Regions from separate parts of the Paenibacillus sp. EKM211P genome, predicted to be linked through region 1. Evidence: riboswitches for the same ligand, from Rfam matches in the RefSeq annotation. Region 1 holds a riboswitch; the other holds the start of a gene.
The links. Region 1 has a riboswitch for S-adenosylmethionine ahead of G9G57_RS13760 (methionine ABC transporter ATP-binding protein). Riboswitches for the same ligand answer to the same signal wherever they lie in the genome.

Region 1 (10,601 bases):
AAATACCGGATCATCCTGAAGTGTACGTCGTCGGAGACTGTGCGAGCCTTCCTTACTCTCCAAGCGCTCAGGCGGCAGAGGTGCAAGGTGAGCAGATTGCCCACATTGTACGCGACCTGTGGAAAGGACAAACGCCTCACCCGCATCCTTTAAAGCTACGTGGTACATTAGGTGCACTTGGCAAGAAGGCCGGGTTTGGTTATGGCTTTATGGGCAGTACCTCTTTGCGTGGACGAGTGCCGCGTCTGCTGAAGAGCGGTGTGCTCTGGAAGTCCAAACGCCATTTTGGCTAATTGGATACTCAACAAACAAAGAAGACCTGCTTCCAGAGCAGGTCTTCTTTGTTGTTGCATCGATGACTTCTATTTTCAATCCAAATCCAGGTTGTCCCATGCTTCGGCTTCTTTAATTTTGTTTAGAATCACTTCGTACAGAAGCTCTGCTGAATCTGCGGATACAATTTCACCGTTAACCATCGCATAAGGCTCAGCGTTACACTGACCGCAATTGCTTAGGCAGCCGTATTCAATCACATCATAATCTGGATTCTGTTCCAGTTTAGCCATAATCTCATCGGTACCAAAATGCATATTACTGGTGCAAAATTCAATAATAGGTCTTAACATTTTTTTCACCTGCTTTGGATGACGGGCATTTTAATTTGGCCCGCTTTGTAATATAATAAATAAGGTATAGGAAAGGAGTTGAATTCTAATGAGCGAAGCACAAAGCGTTCAGATGTATGATGAAGTAGCAGACGTACTGGATAAGCTCCGTCCGTTCCTGCAACGCGATGGCGGTGACGTTGAGCTGGTTGACGTTGAAGACGGCATCGTTAAGCTGAAGCTGGTAGGTGCTTGCGGCAGTTGCCCAAGTTCTACAATTACGCTGAAGGCAGGGATTGAACGCGCTCTTCTCGAAGAAGTCGAAGGCGTCCAAGAAGTGGTACAAGTATTCTAATGCTTGATGCATAATGATCAGAGAGTCTTGACTTCGGTAACGAAGCTCAAGACTCTTTTTTGTGTTACAACGTCTAAAGGATCTCTCGATCTTATATGGTTGGCCGAATGGGGTCCAATCCTCCGGACACATCCATAATATTACCCGTTATAAAATCCGAATGCTCCTCACACAAATAGGCGATCACTCGCGCAATGTCCTCTCCGCTTCCTGGACGCCCACGCGGTGTCTCTGTATCCTGCATGCCGATGACATCGGCAATCGACTTTTCCTTGTTCGCTCCTCGGATATCCCCGGGACAGATCATATTGACCGTGATGCCATGGGGAGCTTCCTCTACAGCCAGTGACTTCGTAAAAGACACCAGCCCCACCTTAGCAGCTGCGTAGACGGCGCGATGCGGCCAAGCCCTTGCTTCTCCAGCATGACCAAAGCCAAAATGAATAATACGTCCCCATTGCTGGCTACGCATGTGCGGCAATACCAAATGATCCAGCAACATGGTACCGACCAGATTCCCCTGTATCATGGCATGAATCTCAGCCACACTGTAATCCGCAAACAGACGGCGTTCCCGGATGAACGGTCCAGCATTATTCACCATAATATCGACTCCGCCCAGCCGATCCTGCACTTCACCGATCAGCCTGGTGATATCTTCCTGAACCGAGATATCTGCTTGTAAAGACAGGCAGCGTACTCCCTTAGACTCAATTACCCGCTTAAGCGCTTCGGCTTCAGCCTGGCTATGGACATAATTCAGGGCAATGTCACAACCTTCATCAGCCAGACGCAGAGCGGTCATTTTACCTAAACCTTTGGCACTACCCGTTATGAGTGCGACTTTGTCTCTCAACAGTTTTCCTCCTCTTCACAGAGAACGGTCACCCCCAAGTATAAAATATTTAAGCAATCCCTACAACTCCAACCAAAAAGGAAACCCCAGTCCTCTTGTTTAAGAGAAGCTGGGGTTTACGTTCAGCGCATTCTTAGTTTCTGCTTAAAATGCAGGGATAATTGCGCCTTGATATTTGTCTTCAATGAATTTTTTAGTTTCTGGAGATTGCAAAGCTTTAAGCAGTTTTTGGATCGCTTCGGAATCTTTATTATCAGGACGTGCTACCAGTACGTTAGCATATGGTGAATCTTTGTCTTCCAGTGCCAATGCATCCTTGGTCGGATTCAGCTTGGCTTCCAAAGCGTAGTTCGTGTTGATCAACGCAATATCCACTTCAGGCAACTGACGTGGCAGCATAGCTGCTTCCAAAGTTTTAAATTCCAGATTTTTCTTGTTTTCAGTAATATCTTTTACGGTAGCTTCAATGTTGCTTGCGTCCTTCAGCTTGATCAGACCTTGTTTCTCCAACAGCAACAATGCACGGCCTCCATTGGTCGCATCGTTCGGAATCGCTACTGTTGCACCGTCTGGAAGTTCATCAAGCTTTTTATATTTTTGGGAGTAGATACCGAATGGTTCCAGATGAACCGCGCCAACAGAAACCAGATCCATTTTACGCTCTTTATTCATCACATTCAGGTAAGGTACATGTTGATAAAAGTTAGCATCCAGTTGCTTGTCAAACAATTGTACGTTCGGCTGTACATAGTCGTTAAACTGAACGACTTGAAGACGAACCCCTTCTTTTTCCAACTGAGGCTTGATCGCTTCCAAAATTTCCGCATGTGGCACAGGAGAAGCTCCAACTTTCAGCTCGACTTCACGCGGTGACCCGCCTGTATTTTCGGCCGCATTGTTTGTATCCGATGTTGTGCTCTTTGTACCGCAAGCAGCCAGTACCGCAATTAATGTCAAGCTCAATACAGCCAATACCCATTTCTTCATGTTGTTACCCCTCCAATAATTTGTAATATTCAGGATCAGACGTCCTGATCAATAAGGATATCTATATGTTTTCCCTATTTTCGAGTATAATGCCGCACGAGACGGTCTCCCGCCATTTGCAGCAATTGTACCAATACGATCATCAGCACGACCGCAACGATCATTACAGCCGTTTCATAACGATAATAGCCGTAGTTGATTGCCAGCGTACCCAGTCCACCGCCCCCGATCATACCGGACATTGCCGTGTAGGATACGAGTGTAACGACGGTAATGGTTAATGCGGCGAGCAGGCCCGGCAGTGCCTCACGTAACAGCACACGCCGGATAATTTGTCCTGTCGAAGCCCCCATCGCTTGTGCAGCTTCAATGACACCCTTGTCCACTTCACGTAGTGACGTTTCGACAAGACGTGCGAAGAAAGGAGCAGCCCCGATAACCAATGGCGGAATGGTTCCCAGCACCCCGGTCGAGGTACCTACCAACGATCGTGTAAAAGGAATAAGTGCGACGATCAAGATGATAAATGGTACGGAACGCAAAATGTTAACGACGAAAGATAATACAACGTATATCACCTTCATCAGAGTCAACGAGGAACGGCTTGCCAGAAACAACAATATACCGAGCGGCAAACCAATAACGAGGGTGAACAATGCAGATGCCCCGAGCATCTGAAGGGTTTCCAGAGTAGAATTCCCTAGCTCTTCCCAACTCACTTGCGAAAAATCAAGTTCGCTCATTGTCCGATCACCTCCACATCGAGTCCTTGCCCTGACACTTCGCGCAGCGTATGTTCTATATCTGAATGGTTTCCTTCAAAACGAACGATCAGCTGTCCATACGGTACGTTTTTAATCGTAGAGATGGTGCCCTGTAAGATTGCAAAATCAACACCTGTACTTCGAGCCGTACGCGATAGAATTGCATCATAAGTTTTACTGCCCAAGAAGGAGATACGTACCACCTGTGCCGATTCGCCGCTTCCTGCGGCAGCAATCGCTGCTTGTAACTCCTCGGGATGTTCTGCCTCCCGCTGGATAAAGTCCTTAGTTACCTGGTGCTGTGGCTTCAAAAACACTTCCGCCACCGGACCTTGCTCCACGATATCGCCCTGATGAATGACGCCAACTCGATCACATATACTTTGAATGACATGCATCTCATGAGTAATCAATACGATGGTCAAATTAAAGCGATGGTTAATATCCAACAGCAATTTCAGGATAGACCCTGTCGTCTGCGGATCAAGCGCAGACGTCGCTTCGTCACACAGCAGCACATGCGGATCACTAGCCAGTGCCCGTGCAATCCCTACCCGCTGCTTCTGTCCACCTGAGAGCTGTGACGGATATTTTCCACTGTGTTCTTTTAGTCCCACCAATTCCAGCAGCTCGCGAACTTTCTTGTCTAGCTCCTGCTTTGGGGTATTTACTAGCCGCAATGGAAATGCAATGTTGTCATACACTGTCGCCGAAGACAACAAATTAAAATGTTGAAAAATCATTCCGATTTTTCGGCGTTGCTTCTGTAACTGGGCTTGACTCACAGTCACAAGGTTAACCCCATCTACCCATACTTCGCCTGAAGTAGGGCGTTCCAATAAATTAATACAGCGGATCAACGTACTTTTGCCCGCCCCGGAATGACCAATCACCCCGAATATTTCTCCACGCTTTATAGAAAGGTTCAACCCGGACAACGCATTAACGCGTCGGTTACCTTTACCATAATGCTTGGTTAATTGCTTAATCTCTATCAACGTGCTGCGACCTCCTTCACTTCTTTCTTACCCTGTTAACCAGTTGTCATCTCTCGGGATTGTATAAAATCACTATTTATTTATACAAAAAAGAGCCCCTTTCACAGAATGAAAAGGGCCCCACCTTGCGAACCTTTTCTCATCTGCCAAAATCGCTATAACTCTAGCGGTTTTGTAGGAATTAGCACCATATGTTCCCTCCCGGTGCATTACACCGGGAAAGAACGGGTTGCCGGGCTTCATCGGGCCAGTCCCTCCACCTCTCTGGATAAGAAAAATATGTTAAACTCCAGCTTTAGCTGTCCGTTAAGTTTATATAAAAAAAATAATTCAAGCATTTTTCTGAAACTAGGTTTCAGTATAGATAGTTTACATTGCTTTGTCAAAGGATATTTTCTGTCATAATTATGGGCGCACTGCCCGGTTCTCCCATTGTTTCGCAGTATAAGAAAATGCGTTTGATAGCGACTGGCATACCATTTCCAAGCCCTGCTGCAAATCTTCCAGATGGTGATCAAGATCCTCCAGTTGGATTTTTCCATATAAAGCACGGTGACGTTGCCAGAGATCGTCCTGCATTTCCGTGTTCATATAATGTATTTCCGTATTTCGACGCTTACGCAAGCGATTGATGGCATCGTTGTATGTGTCCTTGATATCATTTAAATTATCAGTCAATACAGGATGCATTTTGAGATATTTGAGCTGTCTCAACACGGTAAAATACGAATAATGCGCCTTATACTGCCCTGTTTTTAAATCATACAAATCATTCATCCAATTACCAAGCTTATCCAAAATAGAGAATACCCGCACAAACCCATCCTTATAAAAGAAAACATACAAAGCATAATCGGATTTTTCATCCTTGCTCATATCTTCAGCGTATCCGGCTTTCACTTTCATACGGAAAAAGGCGGCAGCATGATGGCTCTGCTCCAGTTCATCCAAAGACGACATCAGACCACGTGTTAAAATATCCGCCTTCCGAAAGTCATGGGTAGGATCACCACTGGCCTGGATTTGCCGTTCCAGCAAATGTAACATGTCTGACATGCTATTCATGGCATCCAGCAGGACGCCATGATTTTCACGTGGGGGCTCGCCCAACAGCTTGCGTATCATGCTTCACGCCTCCTTCATATCTGTAAAATCCGGCTGTTAGATGCTTGAATTGGCGTCAAGCGAAATAACTCGTCCACCGTTGATCTACAAGCTTAACTATATCCTCACGCGGTAGCACCTCATCAGGGTAGCCTGGCTTCATACGTGCATCCACTACAATCGGCAGCTTATAGTTCAGGTGATGCAAACGTACTTCGCTGTCGGCGTACATATCTGTAGCCGGGTTAAAGCGTGTGAATACCGTCCACAGGAACGAGGCTTGGGAGCGAACAACTTCTTTGGCATCGTCCACGATAAAGACAAGCGGCCACTCTTGCTCACCCGCAGCTAATCGCTCCAATACACGCGCAGCGAGTTCAGGCTCCTGCTCAAAGGACGAGCCGGATATAACGAGGCAACCTCCGCAATAGGGTTCGATTTCACGAATTCCCGGCAGATCGCCGCCTTCATAAACGCGAGGCAATTCACGCACAGGCTCGCCTACCCCCATCAGAATCGCCTTGCTGCCGTGATTCAGCTTGCGGCCCGTGTAATCGAGTGTATCGTGAGACGTATGGTTAAAAATAAACAAATCTCTGGCTGGATTAAATCGCTCCAAAATGGTTTCTAGCAACAGGTTAAAGTCGGATAAATCGATCACCCGATCCGTCAGCATCAGGAATTTGGTCAACGACAATTGACCTTGACCCAGAATGGTAAAGCCGGATACCAGCGCTTCACGGGAGTAGCTTTCACGTACGACTGCCGCTGCCAGCGCGTGTACACCTGTTTCTGCATATGCCCATAACGACTTGACGGAAGGCATCACAAGCGGATAGGCGGGCGACAACAGACGTTGCAAAAATTCGCCGAGATAGTAGTCTTCCTGCCGTGGCTTACCTACAATGGTTGCCGGATAAATGGCATCTTTGCGGTGATGCATATGTTTGACATGAAACACAGGGAAATCATGTTGTAATGAGTAATAGCCAAAATGATCGCCAAACGGCCCTTCCGGGCGACGTTCATGAGGCGGCACATAGCCGCTGATCGCAAACTCGGCTTCTGCCGGAATGCGATGGCCTCCAAGCGGGTCTTCTGTCATGGGCAGCTTGCCCCCCATAATCAGAGAAGCCAGCAAGAGCTCTGGCAAGTTTTCCGGGGCAGGAGCAATGGCAGACGCAATCAGAGCAGGCGGGCCACCGATGATGATCGTCGTAGGCAACGGCTCATTACGCAGCTCTGCCTCATGATAATGGAAGCCGCCGCCTTTATGGATTTGCCAATGAATCCCTGTCGTCTGATCATCATAAATCTGGATGCGATACATCCCCAAATTATGGTCCTTAGACTGACCTGGCTTTTCGGTATACACGAGCGGAAGCGTAATGAACGGTCCTCCATCCTCGTGCCAACTGGTTACTCTAGGCAGCGGAGCCAGCGGAGCATCCGTACGGCGAACGCCCAATACAGGAGCTTCGTTATGAGATACTGTTTTTAGTCCTACTTTTAGCATGTCCTTAATCAGGCCACGTTCATTCCACAACGCTTTGGGTGTAGGTGGAAGCAGCGTCTTGGTTGCACCTACAATTGCATCCATCAGTTGCTCTGGACGAGGGCCAAAAGCCATGTCCACACGGCGATTCGTGCCGAACAAATTACTGGCTACAGGAAACGGGGTTCCTTTGACATTGGTAAACAGCAGTGCCGGACCCTCTTCCTCAATGACTCTTCGGTGGATCTCAGCCAACTCCAAATAAGGATCGACAGGTGCTTCTATAATTTTAAGATCATTTTCTTTTCGCAGCGCTTCAATAAATTGGCGCAAATTCTGGTAGATCAACTGGATGATTCCTCCTAAGCAAATCAAGCCCTCGAGAAACTCGTGGGCCTGGTTTGTTTCTTATGATGTTATTATACGTGTTCCAACGCCTCTTGGGCAAAAATACGTTTCATTATGATCTACGAAATGCTTAGGTACGCTGTGCTTGGGTCGGAACAAGCTTGCGGTCCGGTGACAATTGCCATACACGATAGCTCAGATAAGCCAAAATGGAGAACAACGATGCAATCACCAGCATATGTCCCAGCACGATAAACATATAAATTTCAGGTCTGTTGACGTACAGCAGGATAATGCCAATCACCACTTGAAGTATGATCAATACGACCGATACGACACCTAGGGTACGAATATCCCGGTGATTCGGGTGATAACGGTACGAGTAGTGACCCACAGCCAAAATAATGACGAACAGCAGTCCGGCTGAAATCTGATGAAGCAGCAGTGGAGATATGAAGCCCCCAATATTTACAACCTTCTGGATGACCGAATGACTAAGCAACGCTCCTGAATAAACAGCAATATAGGTATAGATCGTTGATAGCCATATAAAGTTACGATAGCCCCGACTGACACGCCCAGGAATCAGACGTGGAGTGTAGCGTGAATCCGCATGCTCCTGCCAGGCTCCCAGCGTCATCATAGTCGCACTGGCAAAAGCGATAAGCGCAAAGCCAAAATGCAGTCCCATGACTGCAGCCGATTGGGAGAAGATGACAGCCAACGCCCCCATCGCACCTTGTATGATAACAAACAATAGCGTAAGCAACGAGAATAGCTGTAAATCCTTCCGATGCTTCATAAACAGCAAAAAGCCGACAAACGAGGCGATAGAAAGAATTCCGGCCATGGCACTGACGGAGCGATGAGAGAACTCAATAAGGGACGCGATGGTATGTGCCGGAACCAGCTTACCATTACAAAGCGGGAATTCTCGTCCACAGCCGAGACCCGAATCCGTTCGCGTCACGACACCTCCACCGAAGGTAGCCAAAAACATGACAATACATGTTACGAGTGCCAGCCATTTTAATATTCTAATTTTGTTATTCAATGAATTCACCCGTATCCTTCCAAATATAATATTTATTCACTTTAGATGTTGTGAAATGATCACTTAAAGTAATTATAACTGATATATCGTTCCTTGACATACGAGCTTTGTTGACAAAATGTGAACGTGTCCGTAAGAAAGCCGCCTCCTTCAAAAGGAAGCGGCTTTCTGTATAGCGTGATGATTAGGTTTCCCTTCGGAGCCCTCATACATACCGTTATCATTTATTTTGCCAAGTTAGCATGGACTTCTACAGCCCGGTCCAAAAACTGCTCGATTTCCTCGCGGGATTTACGCAGCCTGTTCACCAGACGTACCAGTTCTCGCCCTTCACTGTAAGCGATAAAGCTGGGAATCCCTAGAACATTTTGCTCTTGACTGACACTTTCGGCCTGCTCTACATCAATTTCAATTAATGTAAGCTTGTCTGCATATTGTTGTTCCACATCAGGCATGAACGGATCAATAAAATGACAATCTCCGCACCAGTTCGCCTTAAACACAGCTACCGTTACACCTGAAGTGGATATTGCCTTATTAAAGTCTTCTTGAGAGACGATTTTTTGCATACATAATTCCTCCTTGAACTTCTTTTATGCAGGAAATCCTGTAGTTTCTATTGTAACGCCAAGTGAAGCTTTTGCACACACCCCTATTATGCTCACATGCCGATTGGAAGCCCTCTCATTGAGGCATACTAAAGATATACTTAAGAATCCACATAAGCGACGACATTCTAACAGCATACCCAACATACTTAGTGGAATACGGGGATGCCTGCACTTGAAAGGAGGTTATTTAAACATGTCTCTCACTGAATGGCTCCATGTGGCATCTCGACAGCTTCAGGGAGGGCTCAAGCTACTCGGCTCCGTTCCGCGTTTTGCGGAGGAGGCATGGGAGGGCAAACGTGCGGCCTGGACCGAATCCCGTAAATTACGCTATCCCTTACGTGATCTGCCGTGGGATTATCAATCGGCACAAGCCGCCATGAATGAAGTTGAAGCATTAATGCTGGTGAACGGACCCGCTACGCGTCCCTCTTCTCTTAATATGCCCTTATGCGAAACAGACTGTGAGCTGCTGGAGCGGATCAAGAACGATACAGCACAGGAGAATCGCAGCAACATCACGCGCACTGCCGCTTACCTTGAATGCTATCGTGGCTACCCGGAATTACACTGGGCATTACTGGCCCATCTGGTTTCTCGTAATGGCGGCTATAATATGACTGACCTGAAGGGGGAGCTCATTGGCAACCTGTTCGGCGAACAGGAAAAGGAGTGGCTGTATCGGCTACTTGAGCGCTGTAACGCTCTTATTTTTCAAGACGCTTATCCACAGTTGCAGCTTTACATGCACAGCCGTCATTTGGGACGAAGTTGCTTCCATTTGTTGCCCTATTTTCACGTTTCGCCATTCATGAAGCCCTTTTGGGAACGTTTCTGGGCTTGGCGGGATAGTTCTCTTTTGACGGTGGCGCTCATTATTAATGAACAAAACTATATTGAAGGACGTGTCGTGAAAGATCCGTATTTTCAAAAATTTGTGACACACAAGCCGGGCTTTTATTTGCATGACTGGCTTCAGTTCAACCAAGTTATATTTCCGCTTGGGCTAAACGGTGGCCTTGCCGGACTTGTCATGGAGCGTTTCGGCCATCTGGACGAGCGGATCGGCTTTGGCAAAAGTCTCTACGCTTTGTTATTTGGCCATCAGCAGGTACTGGATCAGGCATCCGCATTTGCTGCCAGTGTGCCGCATACCGGTTCTCGCAGCGACTATTGGCCGGGACTGTTCACTCCAAATGAACAAAAAGCGCTGCGCTCTCCAGAAGAGAGTGCAACGCTTTTAGCACATGAATGGCTTCCGCCAAGTCAACGTCTGTACAGCCCAGAACTGAACGCCGTCTGGTCAGATACAGCCTATGATCCGATTCCCCGTTATGACTGGTTTCAGGACGGTTCTACACTTGGGCATATCAGTGAACCAAGACGGCCTCTGTTATTTGCTATGCGCCATGAGCATCGCCACG
Region 2 (10,601 bases), on a different contig from region 1:
TAATGTACGATATTAGCTGATATTAATTTTGCATAATAAAGTCATGCTCAATACTGCTGGCACTGTCAAAAGTACGAATAATATCATAACGGGTATTGCGCTGTGCCGGAATGTGACCCGTCTCACGGATCAACTGTAAAATGGATTCGATGTTAACCTTATACGTTGCGCCTGCAGCGGAAACTACATTTTCCTCAATCATGGTGCTGCCAAAATCATCACAACCGTAGTACAGTGATTTTTTACCGATTTCCGGTCCCATCGTTACCCATGAAGACTGGATATGCTTGATGTTATCCAAAACAAGACGACTGATCGCTACAGTCTTCAAATATTCCTCTGGCGTCTGGCGTTCTTTCTTCAAATTCGTGTTGTCTGGTTGGAAGGTCCAAGGAATAAAGGCCAGAAATCCTTCAGAATTATATTTGTTTTCAATGCATTCGTCCTGAGCATCACGGACACGCAGCAAATGCAGCGCACGCTCCTCCATCAGCTCGCCAAATCCGATTACCATGGTAGCCGTTGTGTTCATCCCAACCTTGTGAGCTGTTTGCATGACATCCATCCAATCACGCCAGGAGCCTTTGAGACGGCTAATTTTGCGGCGTGTACGGTCATCCAAAATTTCTCCGCCTCCACCCGGCAGCGAATCCAATCCAGCTTCATGAATGGCTCGGATCGTTTCCTCCATGGATAGGCCGGATTTTTCCTTCATTTTGTGAATTTCAGCTGGTGAGAAGGAGTGCATTGTAATATCTGGAAAACGTTCCTTAATAGCTTTCAGCAAATCGGTATAATAGCTGAACGGCAGGTTTGGATTTACACCGCCTTGCATTAAGATTTCGGTGCCACCTACATCCTGCGTTTCCTTAATTTTTTGGAAAATCACCTCATCCGGCAAAACATAACCTTCATCGGAACCCGGTCTGCGGTAAAAAGCGCAAAAGCGGCAGTATACGTCACACACGTTCGTATAGTTAATATTTCGTCCGATGACGAAGGTTTTTATGGGATCGGGATGCATGCGATTCATGACTTTATTCGCCGCATGACCTATTTTTTCAACCTCGTCTGATTCGAACAAAGCAACGGTATCCTCTAAATTCAGGCGTTCGCCGCGCAGGGCTTTATCTAAAATATGGTCGATTACACTCATGGTGTATCCTCCTTCGCTGTCACAGGGCGACGAAATGAAAGACAGGACTTATGAACGAGAATGCTTTCACAAACCTGCGTTCGAACCCTGCCGTAATGTATGTTCATGACTAGCCTTGTATGTTGTCTGTGCTATTTAGCATAGTAAAACCTAATGATAATACTAACATATCTTTTGGTAAGGAACCATACTTAGACTGAAAAGTGCCTTTTTTCACACTGTCTATCATGTCTTTCATATAGAAAACAGCAAGTCTCCTGAATACCGGAAACCTGCTGCTTAGGGCTGTACCTATTTGCTTCCTTCGTATAACGTTGAGATGCTATGGGCGTCTAACATTCTAGCTCAGCGCCTCATCCAGATCACGGATCAGGTCATCAATGTCCTCCAGACCTACGGAGAAACGAAGTAGTCCGTCTGTAATCCCGCGCTCCAACCGTACACTTTGCGGCATAGCCGCATGTGACATCATTGCTGGGTACGACAAAATACTTTCCACAGCTCCCAGACTCACCGCCACAATGGGAATCCGTACGCGACTGAGAATCCCTTTGGCACGTTCACCCGAACCCACATCAAACGATATCACTGCACCATAACCGCTCGATTGACTCTCATGAATCACACGCCCTGGATGATTTTCCAGGCCCGGATAGTATACCGCTTCAATGTCATTGCGCTCGTTTAGCCAATTGGCAAGCTTAGCTGCACTTTTTTCGCTGTGAGCCATACGTGCCTCCAGTGTCTTCATACCACGCATGAGCAGCCAAGACTCTTGCGGTGCCAGCACAGTACCTAATCCATTCTGAAGCTGCTTGATTTGTCTCCCCAACGACTCAGTACGAGCTACCGCAAGCCCTGCCAGTACGTCGCTGTGTCCACCCAAAAACTTGGTCGCACTGTGCAATACAATATCGACTCCCTGCTCAATCGGACGTTGATAATAAGGTGTCATAAAAGTATTATCCAATAACGTCAAAAGTCCATTTTCCCTTGCCCATGAGGTTATTCCAGCTACATTGGTAATTTTGAGGGTCGGATTAGACGGGGTTTCCATATACACAGCCCTTGTATTTTCCTGCAACGCCTCTTTCACAAGGTTGAGATCCGTCATATCAACGAAGGTCGTTTCAATATTCATCCGTTTCAAGATGGAGGTCAGCAGTCGATATGTTCCTCCATATACGTCCTCCGAAACAATGACATGATCACCAGCGGATAAGAGCATAAATGTAGTGGAGATGGCAGCCATACCTGATGCAAAGGCAAAACCGCAAGCTCCGCCTTCTAATAAGGCGATATAATCCTCCAAAGCTTGTCGTGTCGGATTACCTGATCGGCTATAATCATGCTGTGGGGGATTAAAAATATCATGATGGTGAAAGGTCGAAGCTTGATAGATCGGGACACTCGATGCCCCTGTAACACTGTCAATTTCAGAGCCAAAATGCAGCAGCTTGGTTGCGAATTTCCGCCCTTTGTCCAGATCCTCTCCGATCTTCCTCGCATCCTCTATCATTACTGCTCCCCTCCTTCTACTTCTTGACGTGCCGCTTCCAGTGCCGAACGCAAATCTTCAATCAGGTCATCTGTATGCTCGATACCTACGGAGAAACGAAGCAACCTGTCATCTACCCCGACTGCATCCCGAATTTCTGCTGGTATGTCCGCATGTGTCTGCACAGCAGGATAGGTCATTAGCGATTCCACACCGCCTAGACTTTCGGCAAACGCAATAAGCTTAATATGACGAAGCAAAGGCTCCACATAGCGAGCATCCTTTACTTTGAAAGAGAAAATACCCGTGTTTCCGCTGGATTGTTTATTTTGTATCTCACGACCTGGATGGCCCTCAAGCGCCGGGTAAAATACTTCCGCCACTGCTGGATGCATCAGTAAATAATTAGACAACACCGTAGCATTATGCTCATGTCGATCCATACGTAGCGCTAACGTCTTCATCCCCTTCATCAACTGATAGCAGTCGCTTGGGGAAAGCACGGCCCCTATGGAATTGTGCAGGAAGGAAATTTCAGCTGACAGCTCTTTTCCTTTGCTTACAATCAACCCTGCCAGCACATCGTTGTGTCCGCCCAAATATTTGGTTGCGCTATGTACCACAATATCCGCACCTAGTTCCAATGGCCGCTGGAAATATGGTGTTAGCAGCGTATTATCTACAATAGTAAGCAACTCATGTTGTGATGCCCATGCAGCCACTGCCTGAATATCAGTTATCATCATTAACGGATTGGTAGGCGTTTCTATGAATACGGCTTTGGTATTCGGTCGACATGACTGTTGGAGTGCTTCGAGATCGTTTGTATCCACATAAGTTGCGGTCACACCAAATTTGGATAAAATACGCTCTAGCAAACGATAGGTCCCGCCATAAAGATCCAGCGATACAATGAGGTGGTCTCCCTGTCCAAACAAAGCAAATACCGTTTGCAGCGCTGCCATACCTGAACTGCAAGCAAAGCCTGCATCACCAGATTCAAGTGCAGCAGCAGCCTCTTCCAGTACCTTTCGCGTGGGATTAATCGTCCGAATGTAATCAAACCCTGTGCTTTGACCCAGACGGGGATGGCGGAACGCCGTAGATTGGTAAATCGGGTAATTAACAGCCCCGGTTACTGGCTCCTCTACTGAACCGATTTGTGCCAATCTGCTTTCGATTCTCCACTGCTTCTCACTCATATGAATCCTCCTGTTCACTTCCATAGTAGGTGCTATAACATATGCTGCAAAAATGGATGTCCAAGACTATACTGCTGCGCTACTGCAAGGTGGTACTGTATAAGGGTAAACTACAAACCCATTTTTAAATCTGAGGTCCGATATCATAAGGTGTTTCTTGGTATACATAATAGTTAAGCCAATTTGAAAATAATAAATTGGCATGAGCCCGCCAGATCGAGGGCGGTATGCGTCCAGGATCATCATTAGGATAATAATTTTTGGGGACGTCAATATCCAGTCCTTTGGCTATATCGCGATCGTATTCCCATTTCAGCGAAAGTGGGTCATATTCTGAATGCCCTGTTACAAAAATTTGTTTACCATCAAGCGTGGCTACCAGGTACACTCCGGCTTCCTCGGATTCGGATAAAACTTCTAATTCGGCAATATGGTCAATATCTTCCCGCCGAACCTCGGTATGCCGAGAGTGGGGAGCATAAAACAGTTCATCAAAGCCGCGTAGCAGTTTCACTTTAGGTTTAATAACGGTGTGTGGGAATACCCCAAAGCATTTGGTGTCGAGCCCGTATTTCGGAACATTGAAATGATGGTATAAGCCTGCCTGTGAGGCCCAACAGATATGCATGGTCGAAGTAACATTTGTTTTCGTCCACTCAAAGATTTGCCGGATCTCCTGCCAGTAGGTCACATCTTCAAACTCAAGTTGTTCTACGGGGGCTCCTGTAATAATCATGCCGTCAAAACGACTGTTCTTGATCTCATCAAACGTTTTATAAAACATGTTCAAATATTCTTGCGATGTATTTTTAGATACATGTGACTTCATATGCACCAACGTGACATCCACTTGTAACGGCGTATTGCCGACCAGACGCAACAGTTGGGTTTCCGTTGTTTCCTTCGTAGGCATCAAATTCAAAATGGCGATGCGCAACGGACGAATATCCTGATGATAAGCCAGGCTTTCGTCCATTACGAAAATATTTTCGCCCTCCAGTACTTCCTTAGCAGGCAGTGTATCTGGAATTTTAATCGGCATGTAAACTCACTCCTTGATCGGTAAGTTGTGCGAAAATCGTCTGGTAGAGATGCCGGGCATATAATAAAAAGACCTTTCTCGGTTAGAGAAAGGTCATATTTGTATCCATATGCGCCTCTCTCATCTGTCAGGGCTACGCTTCTTTGTACAAAGCGCGAGTCCTGCAAGAATTAGCACCGTGCGATAAAATCGCCGGTTGCCGGGTATCATCGGGCTAGTCCCTCCACCTGCTCTTGATAAGATTTCGCTATATTCATTTTGGGTTCACAAAGTTCTTGTTGTTCACTTTAATGCATCGGCTGGGCTTCGTCAAGATGGACTTGTAAATTTGTGCCCTGCATTCACATTTTGTCTACCTTTTCCATAGGTTAAATCATATCCCCCTTTCGCAGAAGCTCATATGACTGCTGTTGATTTAGCCCATGATTTTGCCCTTGAAAGGCCGTAGGCCGAGCGTTATACTATACAAGTGCTAATAGGCAAAAATACGGTGCAACAGTGTAGATTAGAGTGTTTTCTTCGATACTGTGGCAACCTAAAAAAGAACATATGTGAGGTGAATCCGGAATGGAAGGCGACCCGAGTCCGAATAGGCGGCGATCCCTGAACAACAGCATAGGAATGACTTCAGCTTGCCGAAAGACGGGACGCCAGGCTCCGCATGCTCCAAAAGCCTTCTGCTTTTGATGGTATGCACGCTTACCCGCACCGGCTAACTGGCTAACTGAGTCCATTCCTTATGCTTAAGGTAAACGTATTTCCGTTACGACGGAGCATAAGGAGTGACATATATGAAAATCCGTTTGGTTAACAACGGGGTTTTTACCCCTGTCGAAGAAATTGAAATGGCGCTCACTGCACCGGCAGAAGGCTTTTATTGGATTGATGCCGATGTCGAGGATCTGACAGTGCTTCAGCCCTTATTTTCTATGCATGATCTTGCAGTAGAAGACTGTTTGAGTGAAGAAGAACAGCGTCCAAAGATTGAAATTTATGAAAGCCATTATTTTATCGTTGTAAATAGTATTCGTTTTGATGATGAAGAAATATTTTTGCGTGCTTTGAACATTTTTCTCGGCCGCCATTTTATCATTACGGTGACCAAGCAGAAAATCAATGAGCTTCGTACTCTCAAGCCTATGCTGTGGGAGCAGGAAGTTAGCCAGCCTGACCGTTTTATGTATCTGTTGGTCGATTTGATCGTTGATAACTATTTTCTGGTTGGTGACCGGATTGAAGTTCGTATTGAAAAGCTGGAAGAAGACATTCTAATGCATACGAAAAAGTCGCACTTGAACGAAATCATCGGATTGCGCAGTGAAATTCTATGGCTAAAAAAAGTGCTCGGCCCACAAAAGGAAGTCATCAATACCCTGAACAAACGGGATTTGCGGCTTATCGACGATCAACTACAAAAATATTTTAGCGACATTTATGAAAATGCTGTGAAAATTTCGGAGACTTTCGAAACTTATCGCGACTTGATGGGGAACCTTAGAGAAGCTTATCAGTCAAGTATCGCCAACCGTGCTAATGAAATCATGCGTGTGTTTACCGCCATTACAACTGTATTTATGCCGTTGACGGTCATTACCGGAATATATGGGATGAACTTTGATAATATGCCTGAGCTTCATACACGTTATGGTTATTTTGTCGTCATTGGGATTATGGTGGCACTAGGTGTCAGTATGTTCTGTATTTTCCGCAAGAAAGATTGGGTTTGAATTATTTCGGTTTTCAAGCTTGGTCATCAAAAGCAGCAGCCGATTCCTATAAGGAACTCGCTGCTGCTTTTTTTATGTTGCACCTTATTTTTACTTTAGGACACTTTCAATCGTCTCTATATTATCCAACATGTCGGTCAGGTATCTCCTGATGGCGGAACCGTATACGAATCAGTCGCAGTCGCTCATAAATTTGATCCAGCCCTGCTTCCGTCGCTTTTTCTTCTCCATACACTTTTAGCATAATGGGCTTGAGCAGCGTATCTCCCAACTCTGCATAAGCAGACCAGATGGCTGCCTGCTCCTCCTCTGATACATGTGCCAATTCCTTGCGGATCAGGTTCTCCATATCCATTCCATCCCTATCCAAATGCTCCACAGCTTCAATCATTTCTCGACGGTGCAAGCCTGTCTTCATTCCGATATGCTCCAGTGAAAGACCGTCCGAAATGCCTTCGATAATCGCTCTAGTCAGGCTAAACTTATTCAGTTCCTGTCTGTACTGGTTTTCTTTTTGCTTGTACAGCCATGACAAAAAATCTTCTTCTTCAAGTGTCTCTGTTACCCAGTTCAGCGGAAAGGGCGTGGTCCGATCATTTTGTTTCGTTATAGCCAATAGCTCCGTCCCATATTGCGACACCTTACCCAGGCCCATACCAGGTAGTTCTAACAATTCTTCTTCGGTATGAGGAAGATAGACGCTGATGAGTCGAAGTAGTCGATTCGTAGCGATAAAATAAGGTGCTTTTCGCTCAGTTGCTGCCTTTTGCCGTCTCCACAATGTTAATTGTTCATACACCTCATCACGCGGAAACAAATCACTATAGCAATACAGCTTTTGTAGCGTTTGTCCACGTCCTGATGATCCTTCTTGCTCATGAAAAACGCCATGAATTAGAGGCCTGTAGCCCTCAGCCATCTTGAGTGCCAGCTCATGACGGTATACATGCAGTAATTCCTGCCACAAACTGCCTTCATACCAAAGGTCGTCTATACTTTCATCTGGGACATGATGTGTGCTCCAGCCTGCACTCCATCCCCCTTCATGTTGTCCGATCCATACCTGCGCAAAGTCCTCGCAGCCTTCTTCATTCTGTTTGGACAAGCGGTTTAAAAATACAATCTCCATGGTTCTTCCTCCCTCATAAGGTTAAAATGACTGACTCGCACAATACACAACGCAAAAAAAAGCACCTATCCTGCGTATTCGCAAGAAAGGTGCTTCCCTTTTTGATCCGTACTATGCTGTTGCCTATATGATAACCGGACCTTGGAGTACCGTCAACCATAAATTCTAAGAATTCAGCTTTTCCTTGGCCAAAGCCAGAGCACCGCACAATCCAGCATTGTCACCCAAGCCCGGAGATACGATATATTGCTCAATTTCTGTAGTCAGACTCGGATGCTGTACGTACCCATTTAAAAGTTGTTGAAGCTTGGTACGAATGAGCGGGAACAATTGATCCTGCTTCATTACTCCGCCGCCCATAATAATTTTTTGCGGTGACAGGATTAATACATAGCTCATTAAAGCCTGGGCCAGATAATGCGCCTCCATTTCCCAGGCCGGGTGATCCACAGAAAGCTCATGCCCTTTAACCTTCCATCTTTTTTCGAGTGCTGGCCCCGCTGCCAGTCCTTCCAGACAATCTCCATGATATGGACATGTGCCCTCATAGTGATCTTCTGGATGACGACGTACCAAAATATGTCCCATTTCCGGGTGGGATAATCCATGTACCAGCTTTCCGCCAACCAAAGCACCCGCTCCGATGCCTGTACCTATTGTAATATACAGACAGTTGTCCAATCCTTTAGCCGCACCCCAAATGGACTCACCCAGTGCTGCTCCATTCACATCCGTGTCAAACCCCATAGGTACATCGAAATGCTCCTTCAGTTTGCCAATCAGATTATAATTTCCCCAATGCGGCTTTGGCGTTGTTGTAATATAACCATATGTATCACTGCCTTCGATAGGATCAATCGGTCCGAATGAGCCTACACCCAGCGCTTCAATCCCCTTGCCTTCAAAAAATGCAATGACATTCTCCATGGTTTCTGCTGGAGTCGTTGTTGGAAAGCTTGCTCTTTCCAATACTTCTCCTCGTTCATTTCCAATTCCACATACAAATTTGGTACCGCCTGCCTCAATTGCTCCCAATACTGTCATAGCTGCTGTAATCCCCTCTCCATGATCTCTCTCCATTATATTCACCTGAAACGAGCCTAAGGTCAATCCCCTTATCACAATTGTATAAAATCCTTCACATGGTTATATACCTAAGCTGAGTTAGTTGTATACAAATAAGGACACTAACGCACCAAGCGCCAGCATCCCTATATAACTTAGTCCACCTGAAATGCACAGCACAAGCCTAACAGCTTCATTATGATCCGGTTGCGACACCCATCAACGTACACAAGCTCTTCATTTCAAGCTGCTCAAACTTATCGACAATTTGCACGTGATCCAGCGTCAACAGACAGCTGTCTAAAGCACACGCAACAGGCACATCACAGTGAATCTTAGCAAGTTTGCGTGAAAGATGCAGCATATCCAAATCACTCTCGATCTTTTTACGAACCGATGGAGTCAATTGATCCAGATTTTCCAGAATGCCTTCAATGGAGTCGTACTCCTGCACCAGCTTGAGGGCAGTTTTCTCACCGATTCCGCGTACTCCCGGGTAATTGTCACTTGCATCACCCATCAAGCCTTTGAGGTCGACCACTTGGCTTGGCTTAAGCCCTTTTTCTGACAGCAGGGTCTCCGGGGTATATACCATATAATTTCCATGCCCTTTTTTCATAATAATGACCCGTGTCCGCTCATCTACCAATTGAAGTAAATCATGATCTCCCGAGAGAATCATGACATCCATATCCTCATTTTGCGAATAATGACGTGCGAGCGTACCGATACAATCATCCGCTTCAAAGCCTTCCGCCCCAATGTTGGGAATGCCGAGGCTGTCCGTCACTTCACGGATCAAAGTAAATTGAGGAATCAAATCATCTGGCGCGTCGGCACGGTTGCCCTTATACGCAGCAAAATGTTCCCCACGGAATGTCGTTCCACCCATATCCCAGCAGCAAATGACATGTGTAGGATTAAAGGTTTGAACTGCATCCCAAAAATATCGAATAAAACCATATATGGCGTTCGTTGGTACTCCAGCTTTTGTACGACGGATATAACCGTTTGCAGCGGTTGCATAATAAGCACGAAAAAGCAGAGCCATGCCGTCAACCAGCATTACGGATTGTTCATTGCGTTGTGTCACAGATTGTATTGCTCCCATTCATCATAATATTTAACCCTCACAGTATAACATAATGTGGGGGTAAATTGGGCTTTACTGAGCTCCCCATGTCCCCTCAAATGTTTCCTCTTTGAATCCTACGGTTACTTTATTCCCGTCAGTTACAATCGGGCGTTTAATTAATCTTCCATTCGAGGACAAAAGCGAAATTTGCTCTTCACGGCTCATGTCTCCAAGCTTATCTTTCAGCTTTAATTCTTTGTATACTTCACCGCTCGTATTGAAAAACTTTTTCAGTTCCAGCCCGCTTTTTTTTATCAAGTCTTCCAATTCCTCCGGGCCGGGCGGTTGTTCAAAAATAGGAATCAGTTCCGTCTCATGCCCCTTGTTTTGCAGCCATTTCACTGCATTACGACAGGTGCTGCATTTAGAATACTGGTATACTTTCAGTTGGCTCATCGCTAGATTAACCTCCATTTGGTTTCAATCTTTGTTGAATATTTATTCTGGATATTGAGCCATTAATAGCGCTTGCATTCCGATCATATCATCCGGTAGAGGAGCACAAAACGTCATTCGCTCCCCGGTCACAGGATGCACCAAGGATAATTCTGAAGCATGCAGGGCTTGTCGAGGCATCTTGGCATCAAGCTGATCATATCGCTCACGTTGCACAGCGTCATCGGGTGTAATCCGGTACATTTTGTCTC

Region 2: it holds a riboswitch for S-adenosylmethionine, as region 1 does, so the genes downstream of both, metA (homoserine O-acetyltransferase MetA) here and G9G57_RS13760 (methionine ABC transporter ATP-binding protein) in region 1, are expected to answer to the same signal.

The regions. Positions count from the first base shown of each region.
Region 1 is NZ_JAAMNS010000008.1:89,215-99,815, reverse strand. It holds gene G9G57_RS13790 (NAD(P)/FAD-dependent oxidoreductase) at 1-293, shown strand, start outside; gene G9G57_RS13785 (YuzB family protein) at 369-626, opposite strand; gene G9G57_RS13780 (NifU family protein) at 715-960, shown strand; gene G9G57_RS13775 (SDR family oxidoreductase) at 1,052-1,816, opposite strand; gene G9G57_RS13770 (MetQ/NlpA family ABC transporter substrate-binding protein) at 1,961-2,803, opposite strand; gene G9G57_RS13765 (methionine ABC transporter permease) at 2,878-3,546, opposite strand; gene G9G57_RS13760 (methionine ABC transporter ATP-binding protein) at 3,543-4,565, opposite strand; SAM riboswitch class I at 4,702-4,840, opposite strand; gene G9G57_RS13755 (Cthe_2314 family HEPN domain-containing protein) at 4,971-5,690, opposite strand; gene G9G57_RS13750 (UbiD family decarboxylase) at 5,746-7,512, opposite strand; gene G9G57_RS13745 (COX15/CtaA family protein) at 7,643-8,575, opposite strand; gene G9G57_RS13740 (thioredoxin family protein) at 8,791-9,135, opposite strand; gene G9G57_RS13735 (DUF2515 family protein) at 9,371-10,601, shown strand, end outside.
Region 2 is NZ_JAAMNS010000014.1:78,001-88,601, forward strand. It holds gene mqnC (cyclic dehypoxanthinyl futalosine synthase) at 23-1,156, opposite strand; gene G9G57_RS18660 (aminotransferase class I/II-fold pyridoxal phosphate-dependent enzyme) at 1,497-2,675, opposite strand; gene G9G57_RS18665 (PLP-dependent transferase) at 2,675-3,856, opposite strand; gene metA (homoserine O-acetyltransferase MetA) at 3,981-4,898, opposite strand; SAM riboswitch class I at 5,016-5,141, opposite strand; gene corA (magnesium/cobalt transporter CorA) at 5,690-6,625, shown strand; gene G9G57_RS18680 (HRDC domain-containing protein) at 6,747-7,754, opposite strand; gene G9G57_RS18685 (ROK family protein) at 7,920-8,798, opposite strand; gene G9G57_RS18690 (5'-3' exonuclease) at 9,016-9,912, opposite strand; gene G9G57_RS18695 (arsenate reductase family protein) at 9,985-10,350, opposite strand; gene G9G57_RS18700 (RluA family pseudouridine synthase) at 10,393-10,601, opposite strand, start outside.